One region of the Streptomyces sp. NPDC059248 genome, then DNA from elsewhere that is predicted to be linked to it. Evidence: riboswitches for the same ligand, from Rfam matches in the RefSeq annotation. Region 1 holds a riboswitch; each other region holds the start of a gene.
The links. A riboswitch is a leader RNA that binds a small molecule or an ion and turns the genes downstream of it on or off. The one in region 1 is predicted to bind cobalamin.

Region 1 (7,154 bases):
TCCAGAAGCGCTTCGCCGAGATCATCGCCAGCGACCACCGGCACGGCGGACAGCTCGGTATCGAACAGCGAGCCGCCGCCCTCGCCGACGAGGCACTGAACCTCCAAAACGCGGGAAGCGCCACCCAGCGCGTACGTAGCAGCCTCTACGCCTCCGCAGCAGCGTTCCGCTCCTCGGCGATGTGGGCTGCCATCGACGGCCGGCGCTACGACGTCGCGAAGTCACACATGCGAGAGGCCCAGGCCCTCGCCGAGATGTCCGGGGACCAGGCGATCAAGTTCCGCATCTGGAGCCATGCGGGCACCATGTACCGTCAAATGGGCCGCCCTGCCGACGCCCTCGCCGCGAACGATGTCGCCCGAAACCTGAACCTCACACGCCGTGATCCTCTGTTCGCCTGCCTGGGCCATGCCCGCCAGGCTGCGACCTACGGCGTCATCGGCGACACCAGCGCCGTGCGGCACGCCCTCGGCTGCGCCTGGGACGCATTCGAACGCGCCGATACTAGTCTCGCCCGACCGATGTGGATGACCGGAGTCCGCGACGGATCAGAGTTGGAGACGCTCGCTCTCGCAGCACACGTCCGCCTTGGAAACTTCGAGCAGGCCGAAACACACGCTCACCGGAGCCTGACCCTGCTCCGCCCTCAGATGCGGCGCGACCGGGCCATCAACACCGTCCGGCTTGCCGTCGCTCAACTCGGACAGGGCGATGTCGGACCAGCTATCGCCACGGCAATGAAGATCCCCACCGATATCGCATCCCGACATGCTCGCGTGTCGCACATGCTTCAGAGGTTCGGGGCTGCGCTGAACACCACTGCACCCGGCAGCACCACCGTCCAGACCTGGACCGAGCACACCGCCACCTGGAGGGCGGTTACATGACCACGTCGCTCCCAGCAAACTGCAGACGTTCGCCGCCTGCGGCGATCTCGTCGACACGTTACTCCGACGTACGCGCCCCGCTCCTCCACCTGCCGAACTACGCGGTCACGACCTTCGGCGAACGCCTGGACCGCCACGGCACCGATCCCGGCTTCGTCGCGGTCCTCGCGTACGCCGACGACGAGCCGGTCGGCTACGCCTACGGCAACACCATCGAACGCGGCGACCGCTACTGGCAGCGCACCACCCCGGAGCCGGCCGAGAAGTACACCGAGCGCCCGGCCCTGGCCCTGAAGGAGATCGGCGTCCGGCCCACCTGGCGCAAGACCGGTACGGCCCGCCGCATCCACGACACCCTCCTCGCCGCCCGCGATGAGCCGTACGTCACGCTCATGGTCAACCCGGCCGCCGGAGAAGGAAAGGTCCACGCGCTCTACAGATCGTGGGGGTACGTGGACATCGGGCAGAGCCAGCCGTCCCCGTCCTCGCCGATTCTTACCGTGATGACCCGGACAACCCACTGACCAGTGCCTACAGCGACCTGTCTCCTTGGAGCCGCGCCGCCCATCGCGACGCCATGGACCGGCTGAGCGAGCCGGTCGGGCGTCTCGAAGACGGGTACGGCGCCATGACGGACGACGAGCAGCAGGCGGCGCTGGACCGCATCGCCGCCGTCGACCCCTGGCACGACGAGCAGCGGTCGAGTTCGGGCACGGCCCCGTGAGCCGCTCCTGACCCACACCTCGATATCCCGGGCCGATAGCGGGCCACCGCCGTCGCCGCTCCGGAGCGTCGGTAGAGTAGGTGGGTCGTATCACGCCCGTACAGGGGGAAGCCGGTGCGAATCCGGCACTGACCCGCAGCCGTGAGCCGTCGGGGTGTCCCGTGGTCGCGCGACCGTCGCCGTACGGTTCCCGCCACCGGCCCGAGGTGGAGTCGGAATGCCCTGTACGCGGCCGTGACCGGCCACGCCACCGGCAGCCGCCGGTGATCGGCACCGTCGAGGTATACGGGGCCGGAGCCCTGGCGCGTCGTCTCCCGTACGCGCCCGTGCCCGGATCCCGGCAGCGTCCCGCAGAGGGCGCGGGAAGAGGCACAGCCCGTCATGACCACCGCCACCGCACGCCGTACCGCCGTACGCCGCGCCGCCGCCGTGCTCGCCGTCTCCGCCGTACTGGGGGCGGCCGCCGCACCTGTCGCGAGCGCCGCGACCACCCCGCCGCCGGCCACCCCTCTGCCCTCCGGTCTCTTCGGTACCACCGACCCCGCGTACGACGGAGTGTGGCGGCAGTCCCTGGCGCTTCTCGCGCAGGACACCGCCGGGCTGAAGCCCGCGGGCAAGGCCGTCGACTGGCTGACCGCGCAGCAGTGCGCGGACGGCGCGTTCCCCTCGTACCGCGCCGATGTCTCCGGCGCGTGCGCCGCGAAGCTGCCCCGCGACTCGAACGCGACCGCCGCCGCCGTGCAGGCGCTGACGGCGACCGGCGGCGCCGAGCCGAGCGTGACCAAGGCGGTCGGCTGGCTGAAGTCGGTGCAGAACGCCGACGGCGGCTGGAGCTACAACCCGGGCGGCGCGAGCGACGCCAACTCCACGGCCGTGGTGATCGGCGCGCTGGCCGCCGCCGGTGAGAAGCCGGAGGCCGTGACCTCCGCGAAGGGCGGCAAGTCGCCGTACGACGCGCTGCTGACGTTCGCCCGCCCGTGCGGCGGCAAGGACGGCGGCGCCTTCGTCTACCAGCCGGCGATGCCGGGCGCGGTCGCCGACTCGACCGCCGCCGCCGTGGTCGCCGCGCGGGGCGACGGCCTCGCGCCGAAGCCCGCCGCCGCCTCGGGGTCCGCCGCGAAGGGCGCGGCCTGCGACAAGGCCGCGAAGGACCTGGAGGGCGCGGCGGGCAACGGCGCCGCCTATCTGACGGCCGCGCTCGCGAAGACCGGTCATCTGCTGACGGCCCCGATGCCGGGCGCCGAGGACTCCGCGCCCAAGCCCGACTTCGGGAACACGGCGGACGCCGTGGTCGCCCTGGCCGTACAGGGCCGTACCGAGCAGGCGGGGAAGTCGCTGGCCTGGCTGGAGGGCAACGCCGCCGGCTGGGCGAAGCAGTCGGGACCGGCCGCGTACGCCCAGCTGATCTTCGCCGCGCGCGCGGCGGGCGGTGACCCGAAGGACTTCGGCGGTACGGACCTGGTGGCGGCGCTGACCGCGACCGGCCCGGCGCCGGAGAAGGCGGCGTCCGCCTCCGCTTCCGGTGACGAGAAGAAGAAGGACGAGAAGAAGGACGACGGCCCGAACATGTGGTGGATCATCGGCGCGTTCTTCGCGGCGAGCGCCGGTGCGGGCTTCCTGTTCAGCGGCCGCCGCAAGCCGCGCGCGTGACCCGCCCCGCGACCGCCCGCGCGACGCTGGTGGGGCTCGTGCTCGCCGTCGTCGCGGCCGGGGCCGGAGTCCTGGGCGCCGCGGCGCCCGCGCAGGCGGCCGGGTACCGGTACTGGTCGTACTGGCAGGCCGACGGCACGGCCTGGACGTACGCCACCGAGGGCCCGGCGACCGCCAGGCCCGCGGACGGCGCGGTCCACGGGTTCCGCTTCGCCGTCAGCGCCGACAGCTCCGACTCCTCGAAGCCCCGTACGGCGCCCGACTTCGACGCGATCTGCGCCGACACCGCGCCGAAGCCCGGCAGCAAGCGCGTCGCGCTCGTCGTCGACCCCGGTACGGCGGCCGACGCGCCCGCCGGGGAGCGCCCGCCGGCGCCGCGTACGGTCTGCGCGCGGGTGCCCGGGGACGCGACCGCCGCCGAGGCGCTCGCCCGGGTCGCCAAGCCGCTGCGGTACGACGGGAACGCGATGCTCTGCGCGATCTCCGGATACCCCGCGAAGGGCTGCGGCGAGCAGGTCGCCGCTTCCGGAGGCACACCCGCGCAGACGGCCGACGGAGGAAGTGACGGCGACGGCGGTCCTTCGATGGGCGTCGTCGCCGGGCTCGCGGTCCTCGCCGTCCTCGGCGCCGCCACCTACTGGCGGTCCCGCCGCCGGGCCCGATGAAGCCACGCCCCGCTCCCGCCCGCCCCTTGCTCCGGCGGCTGCGTGCCCCCGTCGCCGACCGGGCGAACGCCGTGCATCCCGGTGCCTGGTGGCTGTGGGCCCTCGGCCTCGCCGCCGCCGCGTCGCGGACGACGAACCCCTTGCTGCTCGGGCTGATCGTGGGCGTCGCGGGCTATGTCGTCGCCGCCCGCCGCACCGACGCGCCCTGGGCGCGGGCCTACATCGCCTTCGTCAAGCTGGGGCTGCTGGTCCTGGTGATCCGGGTGCTGTTCTCCGTCTTCCTCGGCGCGCCGATCCCCGGGACCCGGCTGCTCGTCACCCTTCCCGAGGTACCGCTGCCCGACTGGGCGAAGGGCATCCGGATCGGCGGCCGGGTCTACGCCGAGCAGGTCGTGCTCGCCGTCTACCAGGGCGCCAAGCTGGCCGCGCTGCTGATCTGCGTGGGCGCGGCGAACGCGCTCGCCAATCCGGCCAGGCTGCTGAAGTCGCTGCCGGGCGCGCTGTACGAGGCCGGGGTCGCCGTGGTCGTCGCGATGACCTTCGCGCCGAACCTGGTCGCGGACGTGGCCCGGCTGCGGACGGCCCGCAGGCTGCGCGGCCGCTCCACCGGCGGGCCCCGGGCGATGGCGCGGATCGGGCTGCCGGTCCTGGAGGGCGCGCTGGAGCGGTCGGTCGCGGTCGCCGCTTCGATGGACGCACGCGGCTACGGCAGGACCGCCGAGGTCCCGCCCGCGGTCCGGCACACCACGACGGCGCTGACGCTGGGCGGGCTGCTCGGTGTGTGCGCGGGGACGTACGCGCTGCTGGCGGCCGAGGGCGCGGGTTACGGGCTGCCGCTGCTGGTCGCGGGGCTCGCGGCGGCCGTCGGGGGGCTGCGGCTCGGCGGGCGGCGTACGGTCAGGACCCGCTACCGGCCCGACCGGTTCGGCGCGCGTTCCTGGCTGATCGCCGGTTCGGGCGCGGCGGTGGCCGGGCTGATGGTGTGGGCGGTGTCGTACGCGCCGACGGCGCTGGAGCCCGGAGTCGTACCGCTGACCGCGCCGACCCTGCCGCTGTGGCCCGCCGTCTCCGTCCTGATCGGGCTGCTGCCCGCGTTCGTCGCCCCCATCCCCGAGGAGTCGTCGTGATCCGGTTCGAGAATGTGTCGGTGACGTACGAGGGTACGGAAGCGCCCGCGGTCGACGGTGTCGAGCTGACCGTCCCCGAGGGGGAGCTGGTGCTGCTCGTCGGCCCGTCCGGGGTCGGCAAGTCGACTCTGCTGGGCACGGTGTCCGGGCTGGTCCCGCATTTCACCGGCGGCACGCTGCGCGGCCGGGTCACGGTCGACGGCCGGGACACCCGGACGCACCGGCCCCGGGAGCTGGCCGATGTGGTGGGGACCGTGGGCCAGGACCCGTCGGCGCACTTCGTCACGGACATCGTCGAGGACGAGCTGGCGTACGGGATGGAATCGCTGGGCACGCCCCCGGACGTGATGCGCCGCCGGGTGGAGGAGACCCTCGATCTGCTGGGCCTGACCGAGCTGCGGGAACGGCCGATCGCGACCCTGTCGGGCGGGCAGCGGCAGCGGGTGGCGATCGGGTCGGTCCTGACGGCGCACCCGAAGGTGCTGGTACTCGACGAACCGACGTCGGCGCTCGACCCGGCCGCCGCCGAGGAGGTGCTGGCCGTGCTCCAGCGCCTGGTCCACGATCTGGGGACGACGGTCCTGCTGGCCGAGCACCGACTGGAGCGGGTGGTGCACTACGCCGACCAGGTCGTGCTGCTGCCGGGTCCCGGGCGGACGCCGGTGATCGGCGCGCCCGGGGAGATCATGGCCGTCTCCCCCGTCGTTCCGCCGGTGGTGGCGCTCGGGCGACTGGCCGGCTGGGATCCGCTGCCGCTGTCGGTACGCGACGCCCGCCGCCGGGCGGCCGGGCTGCGGGAGCGGCTGGGTGAACCGGCCAAGGTCTCCGAGGCCCCCGGCTCGGGCTCGGGCGATGGCGATCCCGTCGCGGAACTGTCCCGGGTCGGGGTCAGACATGGCCGGGTCACGGCGCTGCGGACCGTCGATCTGACGGTACGCGCCGGGGAGACCATCGCCCTGATGGGGCGGAACGGTGCCGGGAAGTCCACCCTCCTGTCGGCCTTGGTCGGCCTGGTGGAACCGGTGTCGGGCGCGGTGTCCGTGGGCGGGCTCGTACCGCACAGAACCCGGCCGCAGGAGCTGATCCGGCGGGTCGGCCTCGTCCCGCAGGAGCCGAGGGACCTGCTGTACGCGGACACCGTCGCCGCCGAGTGCGCGGCGGCGGACGCCGACGCGGGCGCGGCCCCCGGGAGCTGCCGCGACCTGGTGGCGGAGCTGCTGCCGGGGGTCGCCGACGGGACGCATCCGCGGGATCTGTCGGAGGGGCAGCGGCTGGCCCTGGCGCTGGCGGTCGTGCTGACCTCCCGGCCCCCGCTGCTGCTGCTCGACGAGCCGACCCGGGGTCTGGACTACGCGGCGAAGGCGCGGCTGGTGACGGTGTTGAAAGACCTGGCGGCGCGGGGGCACGCGATCGTCCTGGCGACGCACGATGTGGAGCTGGCGGCCGAGCTGGCGCGGCGGGTGGTGATCCTGGCGGACGGCGAGATCGTCGCCGACGGGCCGATGGCGGAGGTCGTCGTGGGCTCCCCGGCGTTCGCGCCGCAGGTGGCGAAGGTGCTGGCACCCCGGCGATGGCTGACCGTCGGCCAGGTGGAGGCGGCGCTGTGACCGGCACATCATCCGCGCGGCCCACGCACCTGGAGCGGGCCGCGCGGCCCGTGCGTCTCGGGCCCCGTTCCATCGCGGCCCTAGTGCTGATCAGCGCGATCGGGGTGGCGTTCTTCGGCTGGCCGCTGCTCGCGGACGAGGGCTCCGGGGTGGTGGCGCACGCGGCGGACGCGCCGTGGCTGTTCGCGCTGCTGCTGCCGCTGCTGGTGGCCGTGGTGGTGGCGACGATCGCGGACACCGGGATGGGGGCGAAGGCGGTCGCCATGCTGGGGGTACTGGCCGCCGTGGGGGCGGCGATGCGGCCCCTGGGCGCCGGGACGGCCGGCCTGGAGCCGATGTTCTTCCTGATGGTGCTGGCGGGCCGGATCCTGGGGCCGGGCTTCGGCTTCGTCCTGGGCTCGGTGACGATGTTCGCGTCGGCGCTGCTCACGGGCGGGGTGGGGCCGTGGATGCCGTTCCAGATGCTGGCGATGGGCTGGTTCACGATGGGTGCC
Region 2 (7,154 bases), on a different contig from region 1:
ACTCGCACTCCACTTGTCCGGGCACCGTTCGGGGGCAGGTTCGGTGTCCCTTGCCGTACGGCAGGCGTTGGAGGAGTGGTGCGCGGACTCGGTGCGCCGACGGAGGGCGATCTCCACGGGAGACGCCCCGGGCCGAAGGGACCTGGAGCGATGACGACGGCAGCACCCGAGCGGATGCGTGACCACTGGTGGTGGCGGCCCGGCTGGACCGAAGGACGCCGCTTCTACACCTGGCACCTCACCTTCGACGGACAGCCGGACGTCCACCGGTTCGCCGCCGCCTACCGCGCACTGCTCACCCCCGTCGGAGGACTCGACCCCGTCCCCGACCCATGGCTGCACCTGACCATGCAGGGCATCGGCTTCGTCGGAGACGTACCCGAAGACGACGTACACGACATCGCCGCAGCGGCACACGGACGACTGGCCTCCGTACCCGCCTTCGACCTCACCCTCGGCACCCCCGTCGTCGACCCCGAGGCCATCCTCGTCCCCGCACGGCCCGCCACACCCGTCCACACCGTCCGCGACGCCATCAGATCCGCCATCGCCGAAATCCGGGACGTACCCGAAAACGCCGACGGATTCACCCCCCACCTCTCCCTCGCCTACAGCAACACCACAGGCCCCACCACACCCTTCGAGAACGCACTCACCCACACCCACATCCCCGAAGCACAAGCCCACATCACCCACGCCGAACTCATCGTCATCCACCGCGACAACCGAATGTACGAATGGGAGACACACACCCGCGTACCCCTCGGTCAGCACGCGGCGCGCGAAGGGACGAGCAACTGACCGAGGCGGAGCCGAAGGCGCTGGCCGCACTGGGACCCCTGCGCTCTCCACGACCTGCTCGTCCCGCGACTCGCGCGCCGCGTCGAACAGGCCGTCACCGCCGGACGAGACGGGCGGCCCGCTACCTGGAACGCGGCATGACGCGTCAGGCCCAGAGCTGGCCCTGGAGTGTCTCGATCGCCGCCTCCGTGGTGGCGGCGGTGTAGACGCCCGTCGACAGGTACTTCCAGCCGCCGTCGGCCACGACGAACACGATGTCGGCGCTGCGGCCCGCCTTGACCGCCTTGTCGCCGACGCCGATCGCGGCGTGGAGGGCCGCGCCCGTGGAGATGCCCGCGAAGATGCCCTCCTGCTGGAGGAGGTCGCGGGTGCGGCGGACCGCGTCCGCCGAGCCGACGGAGAAACGGGTGGTGAGGACGGCGGCGTCGTACAGCTCGGGGACGAAGCCCTCCTCCAGGTTGCGCAGCCCGTAGACCAGGTCGTCGTAGCGCGGCTCGGCGGCCACGATCGCGACGTCCGGGACGTGTTCGCGCAGATAGCGGCCGACGCCCATCAGGGTGCCGGTGGTGCCGAGGCCCGCCACGAAGTGGGTGACCGAGGGGAGGTCGGCGAGGATCTCCGGGCCCGTGGTCGAGTAGTGCGCGTTCGCGTTCGCCGGGTTGCCGTACTGGTAGAGCATCACCCAGGTCGGATTCTGCGCCGAGATCTCCTTCGCCACGCGGACGGCGGTGTTGGAGCCGCCGGCCGCCGGAGACGAGATGATCTCGGCTCCCCACATCGCGAGCAGTTCGCGCCGTTCCTGGCTGGTGTTCTCCGGCATGACGCAGACGATGCGGTAGCCCTTGAGGCGGGCCGCCATCGCGAGGGAGATGCCGGTGTTCCCCGAGGTGGGTTCGAGGATCGTGCAGCCGGGGGTGAGCCGGCCGTCCTTCTCCGCCTGCTCGATCATATGGAGCGCCGGGCGGTCCTTGATCGAGCCGGTCGGGTTGCGGTCCTCCAGCTTCGCCCAGATGCGGACGTCGTCGGAGGGGGACAGCCGGGCCAGCCGGACCAGCGGCGTATTGCCGACGGCCGCGAGTGGGGAGTCGTAACGCATCGTGGGTCAGCGCATTCCGCCGGCGACCGCCGGAAGGATGGTGACGCTGTCGCCGTCGGTGACCTTGGTGGCGATGCCGTCGATGAAGCGGACGTCCTCGTCGTTGAGGTAGACGTTCACGAAGCGGCGCAGCTGGTCGCCGTTCTCCTTGTCCACGAGGCGGGCCTCGATGCCCGTGTGCCGGGTCTCCAGGTCGGCGAAGAGCTCGGCGAGCGTACCGCCATGGGCCTCGACGGCCTTCTCGCCGCCGGTGTACGTACGCAGGATGGTCGGAATGCGGACCTCGATGGCCATGGGGTGGACTCCAGTCGACAGTCGAAGAGGCGGGGGCGCGGCTCGGCCCCCCGCGCCAGGGGCGGTGGATCGGAAGGTCCGGACGGGAAGGGTCCGGCGGTGCTGGGTACTCGGGTCTCAGAACGGGCTCAGGGCACGGATCAGGACACGCTCAGGTACACATCGCGCTGGCGAGACGGCACAGGTCGACATGGAGCCGCGCGACGAGCAGTACGGCACCGCTCCGCGTCCTGTCACTCATGTCGTGGAGAACCATGCGGTCATCGTAACGATTCCCCATCCGGGATTCGGAATGGCATCTCGCATGGCGGACGGTTGACGCTCACCTGTCGGACGAAGGAGCGTCGAAACCGCCCAAAAGCCTCCTGAGGAGGTTCGACGAGTCCTCGGGATGTGTGGCCCTACGGCAGGCCCGGCGGGAGGTATGTGATCGTGGGCGCGCCCGTCCTCGGGTGGATCGCGACCTCGGCCGTCACCCCGTACACCTCCGCCAGCAGCTCGGCCGTGAGCACCTCCCCCGGCGGTCCCGAGGCGACGATCCGGCCGCCTTGCAGGACATGGATCCGGTCGCAGTAGTACGCGGCGAGATTGAGGTCGTGCAGGGCGAGCAGGTTCGTGGTGCCCAGCTCCCGCACCAGGCCGAGGATCTCCAGCTGGTACCGGATGTCGAGATGGTTGGTGGGCTCGTCGAGGACGAGCAGCGCCGGGCGCTGGACCAGGGCGCGGGCGACCAGGGCGCGCTGGCGTTCCCCGCCGGAGAGGGACGGGAAGGACCGGCGGGCCAGGTCGGCGATGCCGAGCCGGTCCAGCGCCTCGTCGGCGGCGCGGCCGTCGGCGGCGGTGTCGGACTCCCAGAAGCGCTTGTGCGGGGCCCGGCCCATCAGCACGATCTCGCGGACCGTGAGTTCGAACTCGGGCCTGCTCTCCTGCGGGACGGTCGCGATCCGCCGAGCCCGGTCCTTGGGGCCCATGGCGAGCAGGTCGGCGCCGTCGAGGGCGAGGCTGCCGGCCGTGGGGCGCAGGGTGCCGTAGACGCACCGCAGGAGGGTCGTCTTGCCGCTGCCGTTGGGGCCGACGAGTCCGGCGGTCTCCCCGGGGCGGATGTCGAGGTCGGCGCCGTCGACGAGGAGGCGTCCCGCGACGGCGTACGACAGTCCGCGCACCGCCAGTTCGGCGGCGGATCCGGGTACGGGCCGCGCCGTCGGACCGGGGCTCGGGGTCGTGTCCGGGGTCATGTACGGCCTCCTTCGGCGCCGTCGACCGGGCGGCGGCGCATCAGCCACAGGAACAGCGGGCCGCCGATCAGCGCCGTCAGCACCCCGACCGGGACGTCCTGCGGCGCGGCGACGGTACGGGCCCCGAGGTCGGCGACGACGAGCGCGACGGCGCCCGCGAGCGCGGCCACCGGCAGCAGGGCCCGGTGCGAGGCGCCGACCAGGAGGCGGGCCGCGTGCGGGACCATCAGGCCGATGAAGCCGACCGCGCCGCTCGCCGCGACGAGGACCGACGTCACCAGGGACACCAGGACGAAGACGGCGGCCCGGAAGCGGGCGACGTCGAGGCCGAGCACGGTCGCGCCCTCCTCCCCCACCAGCAGCAGGTCCAGCGGGCGGGCGAGGGCCAGCAGCAGCGGCAGCAGCAGGCCGACCACGAGGGTGGACAGCCATACGGAGTCCCAGCGGGCGCTGCCGAGACCGCCGAGCGACCAGTACAGGGCCTCCCGGAAGTGCTCGGGGCGGGAGGAGGCGACCAGGACGAGGGTCGTCAGCGCCGTGAAAACGTAGCTGATGGTGACCCCGGCGAGGACGAGCCGGGTCCCGGTCATCCCGCCGTCGTGCCGGGCCAGGCCGTAGACGAGGAGGAGCGCCGCGAACGCGCCCGCGAAGGCGCCCGCGGGCAGCGCCACGGCGGTGGTGGCGCCGATGCCGAGAACGAGGACGAGCACCGCGCCGGTGGACGCCCCGGAGGAGATCCCGAGCAGGAAGGGGTCGGCGAGGCGGTTGCGGACGAGGGCCTGGAGGACGGTGCCGACGACCCCGAGTCCGGCGCCGACGACGACACCCAGGAGGACGCGGGGCAGCCGGACGTCCAGCACGATCGTCCGGAACGGGCTGGGCTCGGCGCCCGGGAGCAGCGCCGCGACGACCTCGCCGGGCGGGATGCGTACGGAACCGAGCGCGAGGGCCGCGAGTACGGCGGCGGCCAGCGCGCCGAGCAGCCCCACGGCCACCGCCCCGAACCGCAGCCGGGACGGGGTCCCGGCCGCGGTCGTGTCCGCCGGCGTGGACGAGGGCGTGGACGAGGGCGTGGACGAAGGCGCGGCGGTCTTGGTCAGCACGACCCGGGGCGCGGCCGTGTCCGGCTCCGGGGCGCGGGGACCGGGTACGGCCGCCGCCCCCGGGACCGGGGCCGGGGACGGGCCGGGCCCGTCCGGTGCCGCGGGCGTCATCGGGTGAGCTGCGGGGCCAGCTTGGCGATCGCGTCCGGCGCGCGGACGCCGACGACCGCGTCCGAGAGCGGCAGGACGGCGAACTTCTTGTTCTTGATCGCCGGGACGTCCTTCAGCGCCGGGTCCTCCAGCAGCCGCTGCTTCTTCTGTTCGAGGCTCGTGGCGCCGTAGTCGTAGATCACGATCACCTCGGGCTTACGGGCCACGACCTGCTCCCAGGTCGCGTCGCCGAAGCTCTTGGGGATGTCGGCGAAGACGTTCCGGCCGCCCGCGCGGGCGATCAGCTCGTTGCCGATGCCCTTGCCGCCGACGGTGAACGCGGTCTTGTCGCCGCTGTCGTAGACGAACACGGGCACCGGTGCGGCCTGCGTCTTCTTCAGCCCGGCCGCGGTCTTCGCGACCGTCGACCTGGAAGCGGCGATCCACTTCTCGGCCCGGTCGCGGACGCCGAAGGTGCGGCCGACCTCGTCGATCTCGCGGTAGACGTCGTCGAGGGTCGTCCGCTTCTCGGTGCAGTACTCCAGATTGAGCCGGGAGTCGATACCGGACTTCTTCAGCTCCTCGCGGGTCCGGCCGTCCTTGGCCTCGAAGGCGCTGGCGTAACCGCCGTAGACGAAGTCGGGGTTCGCGGCGAGGAGCTTCTCCTTGGAGGGATACTCCTTGGCGATCACGGGGACCGACTCGTACGCCTTCGCGTAACGCGGGAGCACCTTGTCGTCGAGATAGGCGGTGCCGACGAGGGACTTCTCCAGGCCCAGCTCCAGCATGATCTCGGTGACGTGCTGGTTCATCGTGACGACCCGCTCCGGGGGCGCCTTGTACGTGGTCTTCACACCGCAGTTGTCGACGGTGTACGGGAACCCGGCGGCCGAGGCACCGGTCTTCCCCGCGTCGGAGCCGGACTTGGAACCGGAACCGGAATCCGAACCGCCGCAAGCGGTGAGGACAAGGGGGAGCAGCGCCGCTGCCGTACCGGCTATGAGGGTACGGCGGCGGGACGGGCGTCCGGACATGCTGATGGCCTCCTCCGGGGATTTCCGCGTCCCCTGGGTGGTGGAAGAGGGCGATGGGTCAGTTCCTGGCTGACGGCCGCGGACATGGGCTGGTAGGCACGTGTCAACGACCGGTTCACAGTGGCGGGACCGCACCGGATTCGCACCGGCTTCCTGGGTCCCACCGCCCCGTATGGAATTGAAGCTGCCGGGTCAGTATGCCTTGACGACCCGGATCTCCTCCTCCGTGACCTCTCCGTTCACGATCCGGAACGAGCGGAACTGGAACGGCCCGGCCGCGTCGGAGTCCGCCGTGGAGACCAGGACGTAGTGCGCGCCGGGCTCGTTGGCGTAGGTGATGTCGGTACGGGACGGATACGCCTCGGTCGCCGTGTGCGAGTGGTAGACGATCACCGGCTCCTCGCCGTTGTCGTCCATCTCGCGGTACAGCTTCAGCAGATCGCCGGAGTCGAACTCGTAGAACGTGGGCGACCTGGCCGCGTTGAGCATCGGGATGAATCGTTCCGGCCGGTCGCTGCCCTCGGGGCCCGCGACCACGCCGCACGCCTCGTCGGGGTGGTCGGCCCTGGAGTGCGCGACGATCCGGTCGTAGAGGTCCTGGGTCAGGGTCAGCATGCGGATCAGGATAAGCGGGGGCCGTCCGGACGGCGGAAGGGCCGGTCCGTATCGTGCCGCGATACGGACCGGCCCTTCTCGCATACCGGACGGCCGGACGGCTCAGCGCTTGGCGAAGGCCGCGCCGTCCGGGTTCTTCGCCCGCAGGACGAGATACGAGACCAGCAGGACGAGGGCCCAGAGCGGGGCCACGTACAAGGAGATCCTGGCGTCCTTGTCGATGCCCATCAGCACGATCACCAGGCCGATGAAGGCCAGGGCGAACCAGCTCGTCCAGGGCGCGCCGGGCGCCTTGAAGGAGGACTCGGCGACCTCGCCGCGAGCGACCTTGGCGCGGTAGCGGATATGGCTGACCAGGATCATGACCCAGGCCCACATACCGGAGATCGTGGCAAAGGAGACGATCTTGTGGAAGGCGTCGCCGGGCCACTGGTAGTTGATCCAGACACCGATCAGCATCAGGCCCGCGGAGAAGGTCGTGCCGATCAGCGGGGTGCCGTGCTTGGTGAGCCGGGTGAAGATCCTGGGGCCCTGGCTGTTGAGCGCGAGGTCGCGCAGCATCCGGCCGGTGGAGTACATCCCGGAGTTGCAGGACGACAGGGCCGCCGTGAGGACGACGAAGTTGACGATGCCCGCGCCGATCTGGAGGCCCATCTGGTCGAACGCGGCGACGAACGGCGAGACGCCCGGCTGGAAGTTGGTCCAGGAGACCACCGACAGGATCATGATCAGGGCGCCGACGTAGAAGACGGCGATCCGCCACGGCACGGTGTTGATGGCCTTGGGGAGGGTCTTCTCCGGGTCCTTGGACTCACCGGCGGTGACGCCGACCAGTTCGACCGCGAGGAAGGCGAACATCACGATCTGGAGGGTCATCAGCGTGCCG
Region 3 (7,154 bases), on a different contig from region 1:
CGTTGGAGCGGCCCGCCTGCTCGGTCGGGTAGAAGTTGATGTCGACGACGCGGTCGAGGAACGTGACGGCGGTACGGACGGTCTCGTCCAGCCGCTCCCAGTCGATGTCGCCGCCGACGACGAAGGCGCCCAGGTTGACCGAGCCCAGATTGCAGACAGCGGTCTCGCCGTCGTCCGTGACCTCCAGGATCTCGGTGCACAGATTCGACGAGTGGACCGTGTGGCCCTTCTCGGCGGTCTGGTTGGCGGTGCGGTTCGCGGCGTCCTTGAAGGTCATCCAGCCGTTGCCGGTCTGCGCGAGGGTCCGCATCATCCGCCCGTACAGCTCCCGGGCGGGCATCGTCTTACGGGCCAGGCCCTTCGCCTCGGCGGCCCGGTACGCGGCGTCGAACTCGTCGCCCCACAGGTCGACCAGCTCGGGGGTGTCCGCGGGCGAGAACAGGGACCACTCGGTGTCCGCGTCGACCCGGCGCATGAACTCGTCCGGGATCCAGTGCGCGAGGTTGAGGTTGTGGGTCCTGCGGGCGTCCTCGCCGGTGTTGTCGCGCAGCTCCAGGAACTCCTCGATGTCCGCGTGCCAGGTCTCCAGATAGACGGCGGCGGCACCCTTGCGCCGGCCGCCCTGGTTGACGGCCGCGACGGAGGCGTCGAGGGTCTTCAGGAACGGGACGATGCCGTTGGAGTGGCCGTTCGTCCCCCGGATGAGGGAGCCCCGGGCCCGGATCCGGGAGTACGAGAGCCCGATACCGCCCGCGTGCTTCGAGAGCCGGGCGACCTGGTGGTAGCGGTCGTAGATGGAGTCCAGCTCGTCCAGCGGCGAGTCCAGCAGATAGCAGGACGACATCTGGGGGTGCCGGGTGCCCGAGTTGAAGAGCGTCGGCGACGACGGCAGGTAGTCGAGCCGGCTCATCAGCCCGTACAGGGCCACGACCTCGTCCAGGGCGCGGACCGAATCGTCCTCGGCGAGACCGGAGGCGACCCGGAGCATGAAGTGCTGCGGGGTCTCCACGACCTTCCGGGTGATCGGGTGGCGCAGCAGATAGCGGCTGTAGAGGGTCCGCAGGCCGAAGTAGCCGAACCGGTCGTCGCCCGCCGGGTCGATCACGGCGTCGAGCCGCTCGGCGTGCAGGGCGACGAAGGCGGCCGTACGGTCCGCGATCAGGCCCTCCGTGTGGCCCACCCGGACCGAGGCGGAGAAGGAGACCGCGCCCTGGCTCTCGGCCTCGGCGGCGATCGTCCTGGTCAGCAGCCGGGCGGCGAGCCGGGAGTACGCGGGGTCGTCGGAGATCAGGCCCGCGGCGGCGTCGGTGGCGAGCTGATGGAGTTCCGCCACGTCCGACCCGGGGTGCCGGCCGCGGAGCGCGGCGGCGGCGACCCTGCCGGGGTCGGTGTCCGGCAGATCGGCGGTGAGGTCGGTCAGGGTCCGCAGAAGCGCGGTCCCCGGGCCGTCCTCGGGCTTGTTCGCCACCGCAGTGGTGATGCCCGAAACCGGATCGGCAGGCGCGATGGTCACGTGGTGCTCTCCCTCGCTCGGCTCACGGACCGCGATGGCGGGGAGTTCGGCGGGCAGGCCGGGGCGGACCGCGCCCGTGGGCGGGCAGCACGCAACGGCGTCCACCGGCCCAACCACGAGGCCCGGACGTCTCGGCACCGGGTCGGACGACGCGGTGCGCTGTCGGCAGACGGCCGGACTTACTCGCGGTGTGACAAAGCACGCCGAAGATCACCGTTGCGGGACAGTTCCGGATTCGCACCGGATTCCTCTGCGACGACAGCGAGACGAGCATACATGTGGGGGCACCCCGAAGATGTTGCCCCCACATGTTGTGTCGCGTCCCTCACTCGCGAGCCACGGTTCCCCTGCGGGGGCGGTGCGGTGAAGGCCGTTTCCCCCTGCGGGGCGGGGCCGGGTGAAGGTGTTCAGGGGCGCTGGGGGTCCCCCCATCGCCGAAGGCATAGGGGGCGGAACCGCGCGACAAGCCCACGATGGCGTGAGGTCGAGTACGGTCGTCATCGGGCTGGGCGGGACGCGGATTCCGTGGCGGTGCGCTGAGGTGGAAGCCTCCACCCGACCGCCCCCGCAGGGGCGCGGCGCCCGGACATGCCTTCGCCGGGGCGGCCCCGTGGATGTGGGGCCGCCCCGGCGAAAAGAAGCTCGGGGCCGGCGGCCCCGAAAAGGTGGCGTCAGTCCTGGGGGCGGCGGAGGCGGGCCACGAACTTGTAGCGGTCGCCGCGGTACACCGAGCGGACCCACTCCACGGGCTCGCCCCGCGCGTCCAGCGAGTGGCGTGAGAGCATCAGCATCGGCAGGCCGACATCCGTCCCCAGCAGCCCCGCCTCGCGCGGTGTGGCCAGGGACGTCTCGATGGTCTCCTCGGCCTCCGCGAGGTGGACGTCGTACACCTCGGCGAGCGCCGTGTAGAGGGATGTGTACTTGACGAGGCTGCGGCGCAGCGCCGGGAAGCGCTTCGCGGACAGATGCGTCGTCTCGATGGCCATCGGCTCACCGCTGGCCAGCCGCAGCCGCTCGATCCGCAGGACCCGCCCGCCGGTGGAGATGTCGAGCAGCCCGGCGAGGGTGTCGTCGGCGGTGACGTAACCGATGTCGAGGAGCTGGGAGGTGGGTTCGAGACCCTGGGCCTTCATGTCCTCGGTGTACGAGGTCAATTGCAGGGCCTGGGAGACCTTGGGCTTGGCGACGAAGGTGCCCTTGCCCTGGATCCGTTCGAGCCGGCCCTCGACGACCAGCTCCTGGAGCGCCTGGCGCACGGTGGTGCGCGAGGTGTCGAACTCGGCGGCCAGGGTGCGTTCCGGCGGTACGGGCGTACCCGGCGGAAGGGTCTCCGTCATCTCCAGCAGATGCCGCTTCAGGCGGTAGTACTTCGGCACGCGCGCGGTCCGGGTCGCCGGTGTCCCCGCCTCGGTCTCCGTACCCACCCCGTCCGTCGTCATGGCCCGCCTTCCCGTTCCCGACTGCTGCGCTGCCGTCACCGGCTCCTCCGTCTGTAGCGGATCACATCGTGGCACGGGCCGGTCCCGGGGAGTGACCCTCTCCCTCCTGGTTTCTGTCTCCAGGTGGACACCACTGCTTCTTATACACCGAGGGGACTAGGGTTGGTCTAGTCCAAGCGGGGGCCTCAAGCCTGCCCGGATCATGCCCAGATGTCGGTCCGATAACGGACTGGACAGGCGGGTTTATCGAGCCTTGACAGCCTGAAAGGTCTAGGCCAAGCTCCCGGTACTGGTCTAAACCATTAAAGACCAGGTCCCAGCCCCAGGCAGTACTTTTCACGTATCGCTTCGTGGTGGGCGGGGGTGGCAGGCTCCCTTAGGAGGATGGCGTGAAGCGCAAGCTCATCGCGGCTATCGGTGTCGCGGGCATGTTGATCAGTGTTGCCGCGTGTGGCTCGGACGACAAGGACGAGAAGCCCAAGACGGGTGCTGGGGGGAAGACCGACTTCAAGGGTCAGACCCTCACCTTCTGGGCGATGGACGGCTCGACGCCGGACGCCTGGCTCGCGGACCTCACCAAGGAGTTCGAGGCCAAGACCGGTGCCACGCTCAAGTACGAGAAGCAGGCGTGGAACGGTATTCAGCAGAAGCTGACGACCGCCCTCTCCGAGGACAGCCCGCCCGACGTCTTCGAGATCGGCAACACCCAGACCCCCGCCTACGCCAAGACCGGCGGTCTGGCCGAGCTGGGCGACATCAAGCAGGCCATCGGCGCCGACTGGACCGAGAACCTGAACAAGGCTTCGGTCTTCGAGGGCAAGCAGTACGCCGCGCCGTGGTACTTCGCCAACCGCGTCGTCGTCTACAACAAGAAGGTCTTCGCGGAGGCCGGCATCACCGCGCCGCCGAAGACCCGCGCCGAGTTCTACGCCGCGCTCGACAAGCTCAAGGCGAAGGGCAAGGAGCCCATCTACCTGCCCGGCCAGAACTGGTACCACTTCGTCGGTCTGGTGATCGGCCAGGGCGGCGAGCTGGTCAAGAAGGACGGCGACAAGTGGGTCTCCAACCTGGAGGACCCGAAGGTCGTCGCCGCGGCCGAGGAATACAAGAAGATGCAGGCGTACTCCAAGGCGCCCAAGGACAAGGACGAGGCCACCCCGCAGCAGGCCGACGTCTTCGCCAAGGGCAACGTCGGTGCCTTCATCGGCATGGGCTGGGAGGGCGCCACCGCCATCAAGGCGAACCCGGCCATCGAGAAGGACCTCGGCTACTTCACCATCCCCGGTGAGACCGCGGACAAGCCCGAGGGCGTCTTCCTCGGCGGTTCCAACGTCGCCGTCGCGCAGAACAGCAAGAACAAGGAGCTCGCCAAGGAGTTCCTGAAGCTGCTGCTCTCCGACAAGTACGAGGGCGGCCTCGCCAAGGCCAGCGGTGTCATCCCGAACAAGGAGTCCCTGAACTCCAACCTGACGGGCAACCCGGTCGCCGAGGCCGCCGCCCCGTCCGCGAAGTTCGGTGGCACGACCCCGCTGATCGCCGAGTGGGCAGCCGTCGAGAACGAGCCCAACCCGATCAAGACCTACCTCACCGCCGTGGTGAGCGGTAAGTCGCCGGCGGACGCCGCCAAGCAGGTCGAGGGCGAGTTCAACAAGCGCCTGGCACAGAAGCAGTAACCGAATCCGGCGGCCGGGGCGGGGGTCTCAGGCCCCCTCCCCGGCCGCCGACTGCTGTCCCCCAAGCGCCTAGGAAGAGATGGCGAGCATGACCGTGCAGACCGAACGGGCGCCGTCCGGCCCCGCGGAGGTACCCACCCCTCCGGTCAAGGGCAAGGGCAGGCCCTCAGCACCGCGTAAAGCGGGCTCTTTCGTTCCTTATCTGCTGCTGCTTCCCGCGGTGGCCGCCACCCTGGTCTTCCTGGGCTGGCCCCTGGTGAACAACGCGATCCTGTCGTTCCAGAACCTCAATATGAGACAGCTGATCCAGCGTCTCACCGAGTGGAACGGCATCGACAACTACCGGGAGATCCTTACCGGCGAGGACTTCTGGCGGGTCACGGGACGCTCGATCGCCTTCACCGGCGTCAACGTCCTGCTGATCATGGTCCTGGGTACGCTCGTCGGTCTGCTGCTCGCCCGCCTCGGCAAGAAGATGCGCTTCGCCCTGATGATCGGGCTCGTGCTCGCCTGGGCCATGCCGGTCGTCGCCTCCACCACCGTCTACCAGTGGCTCTTCGCCCAGCGGTTCGGTGTCGTCAACTGGGTCCTGGTCCAGCTCGGCTTCGAGGGCATGGCCGACCACAACTGGTTCGGCACCCAGATGTCGACCTTCTTCGTGATCACCCTGCTGATCGTCTGGCAGTCGATCCCCTTCGTCGCCCTGGCCCTCTACGCGGCGACGACCACCATCCCGAAGGAGCTGTACGAGGCCGCCGCGCTGGACGGCGCCAACGCCTGGCGCAGCTTCACCTCGGTGACCATGCCGTTCCTGCGGCCCTTCCTCTACGCCACCACCTTCCTGGAAGTCATCTGGGTGTTCAAGGCCCTGGTCCAGGTGCTCACGATCAACCGCGGTGGTCCCGACCGGCTCACCGAGATCCTCCCGGTGTACGCCTACATCGAGGGCATGGGCAACCAGCACTACGGCATGGGCGCGGCCATCGCGATGCTCACCATCGTGATCATGCTGCTGCTGACGGCCTACTACCTCCGGATCGTGCTCAAGCAAGAGGAGGACGTGCGATGAAGCGCTCCTTGTTCGGCCGTTTCTGGCCCAATGCCACCGCCGTGCTCCTGGTCGCCTTCTTCGCCTTCCCCGTCTACTGGATGTTCGCCACGGCGTTCAAGAAGACGACGGACATCGTCGCCGACACCCCGGTGTGGATTCCGCTGGATCCGACGATGAAGCACTTCGAGTCGGCGCTCGACGCGGAGAACTTCTGGACCTTCGTCGCCAACTCGTTCACCGTCACGCTGCTCGCGGTGATCTTCTCCCTGATCATCGCCCTCGCGGCCTCCTTCGCCCTGGCCCGGATGAAGTTCAAGGGCCGGCGCGGCTTCATCATCGGCTTCATGATCGCCCAGATGGCGCCCTGGGAAGTGATGGTCATCGCCATCTACTTCATCGTCCGCGACGCCGACATGCTCAACAGCCTGGTGCCGCTGACGATCTTCTACATGGTGATGATCCTCCCCTTCACGCTCCTCACGCTCCGCGGCTTCGTCGCCGCCGTGCCCAAGGAGCTGGAAGAGGCCGCCATGGTCGACGGCTGCACCCGCCGCCAGGCGTTCCTGAAGGTGATCTTCCCGCTGCTCGCCCCCGGTCTGATGTCGACCTCGATGTTCGGCTTCATCACCGCGTGGAACGAGTTCCCGATGGTGCTGGTGCTCAACAAGCAGGTCGAGTACCAGACCCTGCCCCTGTGGCTCTCCGGATTCCAGTCCGTCTTCGGCAACGACTGGGGTGCCACCATGGCGGCGTCCTCCCTCTTCGCCATTCCGGTGCTGCTGCTCTTCCTCTACCTCCAGCGCGGAGCGGTCGGAGGGCTCTCCGACGGCGCGGTGAAGGGATAACCCTCGGTGACCTCCATGACCAACGACCTGCGGGCCACCGACCGGCTCAGCCGGGACGCGCTCGCCGTCCTCCAGCCCGGCTTCGAGGGCACGACCGCACCCGACTGGCTGCTGCGGCAGATCGCCGACGGCCTGAGCGCGGTCGGCCTCTTCGGCCGCAACATCACCACCCCCGAGCAGCTCACGGCGCTCAACGCCCAGCTGCGCGCCGAACGGGACGACCTCCTCGTCGCCATCGACGAGGAGAGCGGAGACGTCACCCGGCTGGAGGTCGTCGAGGGCTCGTCCTTCCCCGGCAACTACGCCCTCGGCACGGTCGACGACCCCCGGCTCACCGAGGACGTCGCCCATGAGCTGGGCCGCAGGCTCGCCGCCTGCGGCGTCGACCTCAACTGGGCGCCGTCCGCCGACGTCAACGCCAACCCGGACAACCCCGTCATCGGCGTCCGGTCCTTCGGCGCCGACGCGGGGCTCACCGCCCGGCACACGGTCGCGTACGTCCACGGCCTCCAGGCCGCCGGTGTCGCCGCCTGTGTGAAGCACTTCCCCGGCCACGGGGACACCAATGTCGACTCCCACCACGCGATGCCCCGTATCGACGTGGGACTCGAAACCCTCCACGCCCGGGACCTG
Region 4 (7,154 bases), on a different contig from region 1:
GGACCCGCCGCGCGAGGAGTCCCGGGCGGCCGTGGCAGCCGCGCAGGAGGCCCATATCCGGGTCCGGATGGTCACCGGGGACGATGTGACGACGGGCGCGGCCATCGCCCGGCAGCTCGGTATCCCCGGCGACGCGGTGCTCGGCGCCGACTTCGCGGCCCTGCCGGACGGAGAGCGGCTCACCCGGATCGACACCATCGGTGTGGTGGGCCGGGTGGCGCCCGAGCACAAGGTGCTGCTCGCCGATGTGCTGAAGAAGAAGGGCGAGGTCGTCGCGATGACGGGCGACGGGGTCAATGACGCGCCCGCCATCAAGGCCGCCGATATCGGTATCGCCATGGGCAGCGGGACGGATGTGGCGAAGAACGCCGGGCGGATGATCCTCTCCGACGACAACTTCGCGACGATCGTCTACGCCGTGGAGGAGGGCCGCAAGCTCTACGACAATCTGACGAAGTACATCCGGTTCGTTCTGCTGCTGCTGGTGACCTTCGTCCTGACCTTCCTCGGCGCGACGCTCTTCAATATCGCGGCGGGTGAGCCGTTCACCCCGGCGCAGGTGCTGTGGATCCACTTCGTCGTCAACGCGCCGTTCGGCTTCGCGCTCGGCTTCGACCGGGAGAGCCCGGGTCTGATGCGGCGACGGCCGCGCCCGCGCGGGGAGTCCGTGCTGACCCGTCCCCTGCTGCTCTCCGTCGGGCTGAGCGGTCTCGCGCTGACCGTTCTGCTGCTGGCGCTGATCGTGCTGGGCGAGAAGCACTTCGGCAGTGCGGACATCGGCCGGTCGACGGCGTTCACCGCGTTCGCGCTCTGTCTGATCGTGGCGGCCTTCGAGTGCCGGAGCGAGACCGCGTCCGTGCTGCGGGCCGCCACGTTCGACAGCAAGCAGATGAACTGGGCGGCGCTGGCGGAGTTCGTGCTGGCCGTGATGGTGACCCAGCTGGACGGCTTCCGCCGGATCCTCGACACCACCCGGCTCGATCTCCGTCAGTTCGGCTGGGCCCTGCTGGCGGCGCTGGTCCTGCTGGTCGCCTGGGAGCTGGCGAAGCTCGTCGCCCGGCGCGCCCGGGGTACGGCACCGGGTGCCGCGGCCGAGCCCGCCCCTGCGCCGGGCATCTGACCGGGCCCGCCGCCGGCCCCCTCCCGACCGCTCCCGACCACCTCCGACCCCTCCCGACCGCTCCGGACCGCTCCGGACCGGCCGGGACGGCGTGCGACCCGAACCGCGCCCCTCCGTGAGCCGTCCGGCGCTCGGCTGAGCGGCGGCTTCTCCCCCGTGTGTCCCGCGGATGAAACCTCGCGGGACATTTGCGTGTTCTTGGGGACATCGTGGCTGTCGCGCGGCCCGCGACGACGAGGCCCCCTTGTTGCGGGGGTGCCCACTGCCCCACGATGAACGGCGACCATCGCCCCGTGCATGACAATGCCTGCCAACGGCCTTGCCATGGACGGGCGTTGCTGCTTCACGCACGTTTCCGGCACCTTCCTCAGCGGCGTACACCGCCGCCAGCGCAAGGGGAGACACCGTGGCACGACGGATCACTCGTATCGGCCGGGTCCTGCGCGTCAGACGCGCCGGGCCCGCCTCCACCACCGACGGCGCCCGCGGGCGCGGCGGACAGCGCAGACCCTCGCGGGCCGCGCTCTCCGCCCTGGCCGCCTTCTCCGGCGTTCTGCTGTTGTTACCGCTCGGCGCGGGCTCCGCGGGGGCTGCCCCGAAGGCCGGACCCGCCGCCGACCGGCCGACGGTCGCCGAGAGCAAGATCGAACCCGAGCTGCGGCGCCAGCTCGACCGCGGTAAGACGGAGTTCTGGGTACGGTTCGACACCGCCGCCGACCTGGGGGCCGCGAACCGGGCCGGGACCAAGGCGGCCAAGGCCCGCGCCGTGTACGACGCCAAGCGCGCGCACGCCGAACGTACCCAGGCCGGGGTCGTCGAGGCCCTGCGGAACGTCCGGGCCGAGCACACCGCGTACTGGGCCGTGAACACCGTCCGGGTCGTCGCCGACGCCAAGGTCGCCGAGGCGCTGGCCCAGCGGCCCGAGGTCGCCGGGCTCGACGCCGACGACACGGTCACCATCCCGAAGCCGGTCAGGGGCGAGCGGGAGAACGCCGTCGACGCGGTCGAATGGAACATCGACCGGGTCGGGGCACCCCGGGTCTGGGAGACCCTCGGGGTCCGCGGCGAGGGTGTCGTGGTCGCCAATATCGACACCGGGGTCGACTATCTGCACCCGGCCGTCAACACCCAGTACCGGGGCCGGGCCGCCGACGGCGGCTACACCCATGACTACAACTGGTTCGACCCGGCGAATATCTGCCCGGTCAAGGCCCCGTGCGACAACAACGACCACGGCACCCACACCATGGGCACGATGGTCGGCGACGACGGCGCCGCCAACAAGATCGGGGTGGCGCCCGGAGCGCGCTGGATCGCCGCGAAGGGCTGCGAGTCCAACTCCTGCTCCCAGGCGTCGCTGCTGGCGTCCGGTCAGTGGATCCTCGCCCCCACCGACGTCAACGGGGCCAATCCGCGACCCGATCTGGCACCCGACATCGTGAACAACTCCTGGGGCAGCGGCGTCCACAACCCCTGGTACAAGGAGATCGTCGCCGCCTGGCGGGCGGCCGGCATCTTCCCCGCCTTCTCCAACGGCAACAACGGCCCGGCGTGCGCCACCAGCGGCTCCCCGGGCGACTATGTGGCGTCGTACAGCTCCGGTGCCTTCGACATCAACAACGCCATCGCGAGCTTCTCCTCCCGGGGCGCCGGTGACGAGGGCGGCATCAAGCCCAATATCGCCGCGCCCGGGTCCAATGTGCGCTCCGCGATCCGCAACGGCGGATACGGATCGTTCTCCGGCACTTCGATGGCCTCCCCGCACACCGCGGCGGCGGTCGCCCTGATCTGGTCCGCCGCCCCCGCGCTCCGCGGCGACATCGCCCAGACCGAGGGGCTGCTCGACCAGACCGCCACCGATGTCGACGCCACCGCCTGCGGCGGCACCCCCGCCGACAACAACGTCTTCGGCGAGGGCAGGCTCGACGCCCTGGCCGCCGTGCAGGCGGCGCCCCGCGGCCCGGTCGGCTCCCTCGGCGGCACCGTGACCGAGGGCGGTACCCCGCTCGCCGGGGCCCGGGTCACCGCGGAGGGTCCGATCAGCCGGACCGCCGTCACCGGGGCCGACGGCCGCTACGCCTTCCCGTCGCTCTCCACGGGCTCGTACGCCGTGACCGCCGCCAAGTTCGGCTACCAGAGCGCGAGCGGTACCGCCGCGGTCACCGAGAACGCCGCCGCCACCCTCGACCTCGGGCTCACCGCCGCCGCCTCCGCCCGGGTCACCGGCGTGGTGTCGTCGGCCGCCGGGCCCGTCGCCGGGGCCTCGGTCTCCGTCACCAACACACCGGTGACCGCGACCACCGACGCCGCCGGCCGGTTCGAGGCCGTCCTGCCGCACGGCGAGTACGAGATCCGGGCCACGCATCCCTCCAAGTGCGTCACCGCGGGCAGTACCCGTGTCACCGTCGCCGGCGACACCACCGCGGCCGTGACCCTGCCCGAGCGCACGGACACCTTCGGATACGCCTGCGCCACCGGCGACCGGGCCTACCAGGCCGGGACCCAGCGACTCGCCCTCACCGGCGACAACACCACCGAGCGCGTCGAACTCCCCTTCCCCGTACCGCTGTACGGGAAGAACTACTCAGTCGCCCATGTGGGCACCAACGGCACCCTCAGCTTCGGCGGACCCCACACCGGCGACTCCAACGGATCACTGCCCAGCGCCGCGGTGCCGAACGCGGCCCTCTACCCGTTCTGGGACGATCTGCTGCTGACCGGCGAGGGCGAGTCCGCGGTCTTCACCGGCGTCACGGGCACCGCGCCGAACCGGTCGTACACCGTCGAATGGCGTGACGTCGTCCACTGGGCCGACCAGGGCAGGCGGTTCTCCTTCGCCGCCGTGATCGGCGAGAACGGCGGGGTGACCTACCACTACAAGGGCACCACGGGCACCGGCCTGGCGGGCGGGTCCAGCGCCACCATCGGCGTGGAGAACGCCACCGGCACCGACGCATTCCTCTACTCCCTCAACTCCGCCGTCCTCAGCGACGGTCTGTCGGTCTCCTTCCGCACCACCCGCCACGGCGTGGTCAACGGCCGGGTCGTCGACGCCAACGACGGCAAGGGCGTCGCCGGCGCCACCGTCGCCTTCGGCACCGGGACATCGGCGGTGACCGTCACCACCGGCGCCGACGGCGGCTATGTCGCCCAGACCCCGGCGGGCCCGCAGCCGGTGGCCGTGTCGGCACCGGCGTACGAGAGCGCGGACGGCACCATCGAGGTGGCGGCCGGGACCGTCGCCCGCGACACCCGGTCGCTGCGCACCGGACGGGTCACGCCGTCGAAGGCGTCGCTCGACGTCGTCGCCCCCGGCGACCAGCGGCGCACCCGGACGATCGAGCTGTCCAACCCGGGTCTCGGCACGGCGTTCACCGTCGCCGAGGACGCCCCCTGGCTCACCGCGGGACCGGCCGCCGGTGAACTCGCCACCGGGGCGAGGACACCGCTCACGATCACCGTGGACACCGCGGGTCTCGCCCCCGGCACGGTCCTGACGTCCGCGGTCAGGATCGAGTCCCGGAGTGGACGCTCGCCGGTGCTCTCGGTACCCGTCACGGTCGTCGTGCCGCGCTACCGGGCGGCGCTCGACACCGGCGCCCGGACGTCGTCGGTCGACGTACTCGGCGACACCTGGACCCCGGACCGGGCGTATACGAACGGCTCGTACGGCTACCAGGGCGCGTCCGCGACCCGCTCCACCGGTCGCGCGGTCTCCGGCACCGACGACCCGGGGCTGTTCCGCACGGCCCGTGAGGGCATGTACGAGTACCGCTTCGACGGGGTGCCCAACGGGGTCTACACGGTGGAACTCGGCTTCGCCGAACTGTCGTCGACCCGGCCCGACAAGCGGGTCTTCGACGTACTCGCCGAGGGCGTCCAGGTCCTGCCCGCCCTCGACATCGCCCTGGAGGCGGGATCGTACGCGGCGGTCCAGCGCGCCTATACGGTGACGGTCACCGACGGCACGCTGAACGTCCGCTTCGTGGCCCGGGGCGGATACGCCAAGCCGCTGGTCAACGCCCTCCGGGTGACGGACCGGCCGGACCTGGCGCCGCCGGCGCGCGCGGCCCGGTGACGACGACCGGCTGATCACCGGACCTCCGACGCCCCACCACCGGGGTGACCGGTCGTCATCCGGTACGACCGCACGACCGCACGACAACACGACGGCCCGTCGGGTCCCCTCGGGGAATCCGGCGGGCCGTCGCCGGTTCGGGCCGGGGAGGATTCGCTCGGGCCGGGGCCGGTGTGCCGTAGGGTGACACGTACGACTGGTTCGCCCCCGTCAGCCGGACGGGAGGCGTCGTAAGAGGGAACCCGGTGGGAATCCGGGACTGCCCCGCAGCGGTGAGTGGGAACGACCGCCGTCATACGCACTGGGTCCGTGACGGACCCGGGAAGCGACGGCCAGTAGGTGCCCGCCGGGAGACCGGTGGACGTGCCCGTGAGTCCGAAGACCTGCCCGTCGTCCGTGTGCGCCGGTGCGCGCACGGTCTTCCGGTGACCTCGAGGGCGGGTCGGCGACGAATGAGCGGCGGGGCCGCGGCGCGTACGGACGCGCCGGGCGGCACCCGTCCGCCGTGTCGTCCCTTCGCGTTCTCGTCCCGTCACCGGGACTCACAGGAGAAGACTCGCGAAGGAGAGTTCCGTGACCACGAAGTCCGCAGCCGCGGCAGCACGGTCCACCGTGTACGGCTACCCCCGTCAGGGGGCGGACCGGGAGCTGAAGAAGGCCGTCGAAGGCTACTGGAAGGGCCGTGTCACCGCGGCCGAACTGCGTCGCACGGCCGTCGCGCTGCGCGCCGCGAACTGGCGGTCGCTCGCGGACGCGGGCATCGCCGAGGTGCCGACGGGCGACTTCTCGTACTACGACCACGTCCTCGACACCACCGTGATGGTGGGCGCGATCCCCGCCCGGCATCGCGCGGCGGTCGCCGCCGACCCGCTCGACGGCTACTTCGCCATGGCCCGCGGCACACAGGAGGCCGCGCCGCTGGAGATGACGAAGTGGTTCGATACGAATTACCACTATCTGGTGCCGGAGCTGGGGCCCGACACCGTGTTCACGGCCGACTCCGCCGCGCAGGTCGGCGCGTTCCGGGAGGCCGCCGCGCTCGGCCTGACGGGCCGCCCGGTACTGGTCGGCCCGGTCACCTACCTCCTGCTCGCGAAGGCGGCCCCCGGCGCGCCCGCCGGATTCGAACCGCTGTCGCTGCTGGACCGGCTGCTGCCCGTGTACGCGGAGGTCCTGGCCGATCTGCGGGCGGCCGGCGCCGCCTGGGTCCAGCTGGACGAACCGGCGCTCGTCTCGGACCGCAGCCTGGACGAACTGGCCGCCACGGCCCGGGCGTACGCCCTGCTCGGCGGGCTCACGGACCGGCCGAAGCTGCTGGTCGCTTCCTACTTCGACCGGCTCGGCGTGGCGCTGCCCATCCTGGCCGACTCCCCGGTCGAGGGTCTGGCGCTGGACTTCACGGGACCCGCGGCGGCGAATCTCGCGGCGCTGGCCTCCGTCGGCGGACTGCCGGGCAGGCGGCTGGTGGCGGGCGTCGTCGACGGCCGCAACATCTGGGCCGCCGATCTGGAGCGGGCGCTGTCGACGCTCGGTACGCTCCTCGGCCTGGCGGACCGGGTCGACGTCGCCGCCTCCTGCTCGCTCCTGCACGTACCGCTGGACACCGCGGCCGAGCGGGAGATCGATCCGGGGATCCTGCGCTGGCTGTCGTTCGCCCAGCAGAAGGCGGCGGAGGTCGTCACCCTCGCCCGGGGACTCACCGACGGTACGGGCGCGATCTCCGCCGAACTCGCCGCCAACCGGGCCGTCCTGGCCGCCCGCGCGTCCTCGCCGCTGACCCGCGATCCGGCGGTACGGGCCAGGGCCGCGGCCGTCACCGGGGCCGACGCGCGCCGCCCGCAGCCGTATCCGGAGCGGGCCGCGGCGCAGCGCGAACGGCTCGGGCTGCCGCTGCTGCCGACGACCACCATCGGTTCCTTCCCGCAGACGACGGCCCTGCGCACGGCGCGGGCCGAA

Region 2: it holds a riboswitch for cobalamin, as region 1 does, so the genes downstream of both, ACFXG1_RS02310 (ABC transporter substrate-binding protein) here and ACFXG1_RS30325 (prenyltransferase/squalene oxidase repeat-containing protein) in region 1, are expected to answer to the same signal.
Region 3: it holds a riboswitch for cobalamin, as region 1 does, so the genes downstream of both, ACFXG1_RS29375 (ribonucleoside-diphosphate reductase subunit alpha) here and ACFXG1_RS30325 (prenyltransferase/squalene oxidase repeat-containing protein) in region 1, are expected to answer to the same signal.
Region 4: it holds a riboswitch for cobalamin, as region 1 does, so the genes downstream of both, metE (5-methyltetrahydropteroyltriglutamate--homocysteine S-methyltransferase) here and ACFXG1_RS30325 (prenyltransferase/squalene oxidase repeat-containing protein) in region 1, are expected to answer to the same signal.

The regions. Positions count from the first base shown of each region.
Region 1 covers NZ_JBHYZV010000108.1:4,940-12,093, reverse strand. The annotation lists gene ACFXG1_RS30340 (XRE family transcriptional regulator) at 1-887, shown strand, start outside; partial or broken gene ACFXG1_RS30335 (GNAT family N-acetyltransferase) at 907-1,411, shown strand; gene ACFXG1_RS30330 (hypothetical protein) at 1,465-1,611, shown strand; cobalamin riboswitch at 1,714-1,834, shown strand; gene ACFXG1_RS30325 (prenyltransferase/squalene oxidase repeat-containing protein) at 1,993-3,261, shown strand; gene ACFXG1_RS30320 (SCO2322 family protein) at 3,258-3,926, shown strand; gene ACFXG1_RS30315 (CbiQ family ECF transporter T component) at 3,923-5,053, shown strand; gene ACFXG1_RS30310 (ABC transporter ATP-binding protein) at 5,050-6,660, shown strand; gene ACFXG1_RS30305 (ECF transporter S component) at 6,624-7,154, shown strand, end outside.
Region 2 covers NZ_JBHYZV010000003.1:90,767-97,920, forward strand. The annotation lists gene ACFXG1_RS02275 (hypothetical protein) at 1-154, shown strand, start outside; gene ACFXG1_RS02280 (2'-5' RNA ligase family protein) at 175-801, shown strand; gene ACFXG1_RS02285 (PLP-dependent cysteine synthase family protein) at 947-1,897, opposite strand; gene ACFXG1_RS02290 (MoaD/ThiS family protein) at 1,904-2,191, opposite strand; gene ACFXG1_RS02295 (putative leader peptide) at 2,343-2,447, opposite strand; gene ACFXG1_RS02300 (ABC transporter ATP-binding protein) at 2,593-3,426, opposite strand; gene ACFXG1_RS02305 (FecCD family ABC transporter permease) at 3,423-4,640, opposite strand; gene ACFXG1_RS02310 (ABC transporter substrate-binding protein) at 4,637-5,653, opposite strand; cobalamin riboswitch at 5,692-5,840, opposite strand; gene ACFXG1_RS02315 (Mov34/MPN/PAD-1 family protein) at 5,846-6,268, opposite strand; gene ACFXG1_RS02320 (amino acid permease) at 6,371-7,154, opposite strand, start outside.
Region 3 covers NZ_JBHYZV010000098.1:2,033-9,186, forward strand. The annotation lists gene ACFXG1_RS29375 (ribonucleoside-diphosphate reductase subunit alpha) at 1-1,513, opposite strand, end outside; cobalamin riboswitch at 1,667-1,800, opposite strand; gene ACFXG1_RS29380 (GntR family transcriptional regulator) at 2,185-2,952, opposite strand; gene ACFXG1_RS29385 (extracellular solute-binding protein) at 3,342-4,625, shown strand; gene ACFXG1_RS29390 (carbohydrate ABC transporter permease) at 4,714-5,694, shown strand; gene ACFXG1_RS29395 (carbohydrate ABC transporter permease) at 5,691-6,521, shown strand; gene ACFXG1_RS29400 (glycoside hydrolase family 3 protein) at 6,537-7,154, shown strand, end outside.
Region 4 covers NZ_JBHYZV010000131.1:1,018-8,171, reverse strand. The annotation lists gene ACFXG1_RS32035 (cation-translocating P-type ATPase) at 1-1,120, shown strand, start outside; gene ACFXG1_RS32030 (S8 family serine peptidase) at 1,527-5,198, shown strand; cobalamin riboswitch at 5,379-5,604, shown strand; gene metE (5-methyltetrahydropteroyltriglutamate--homocysteine S-methyltransferase) at 5,772-7,154, shown strand, end outside.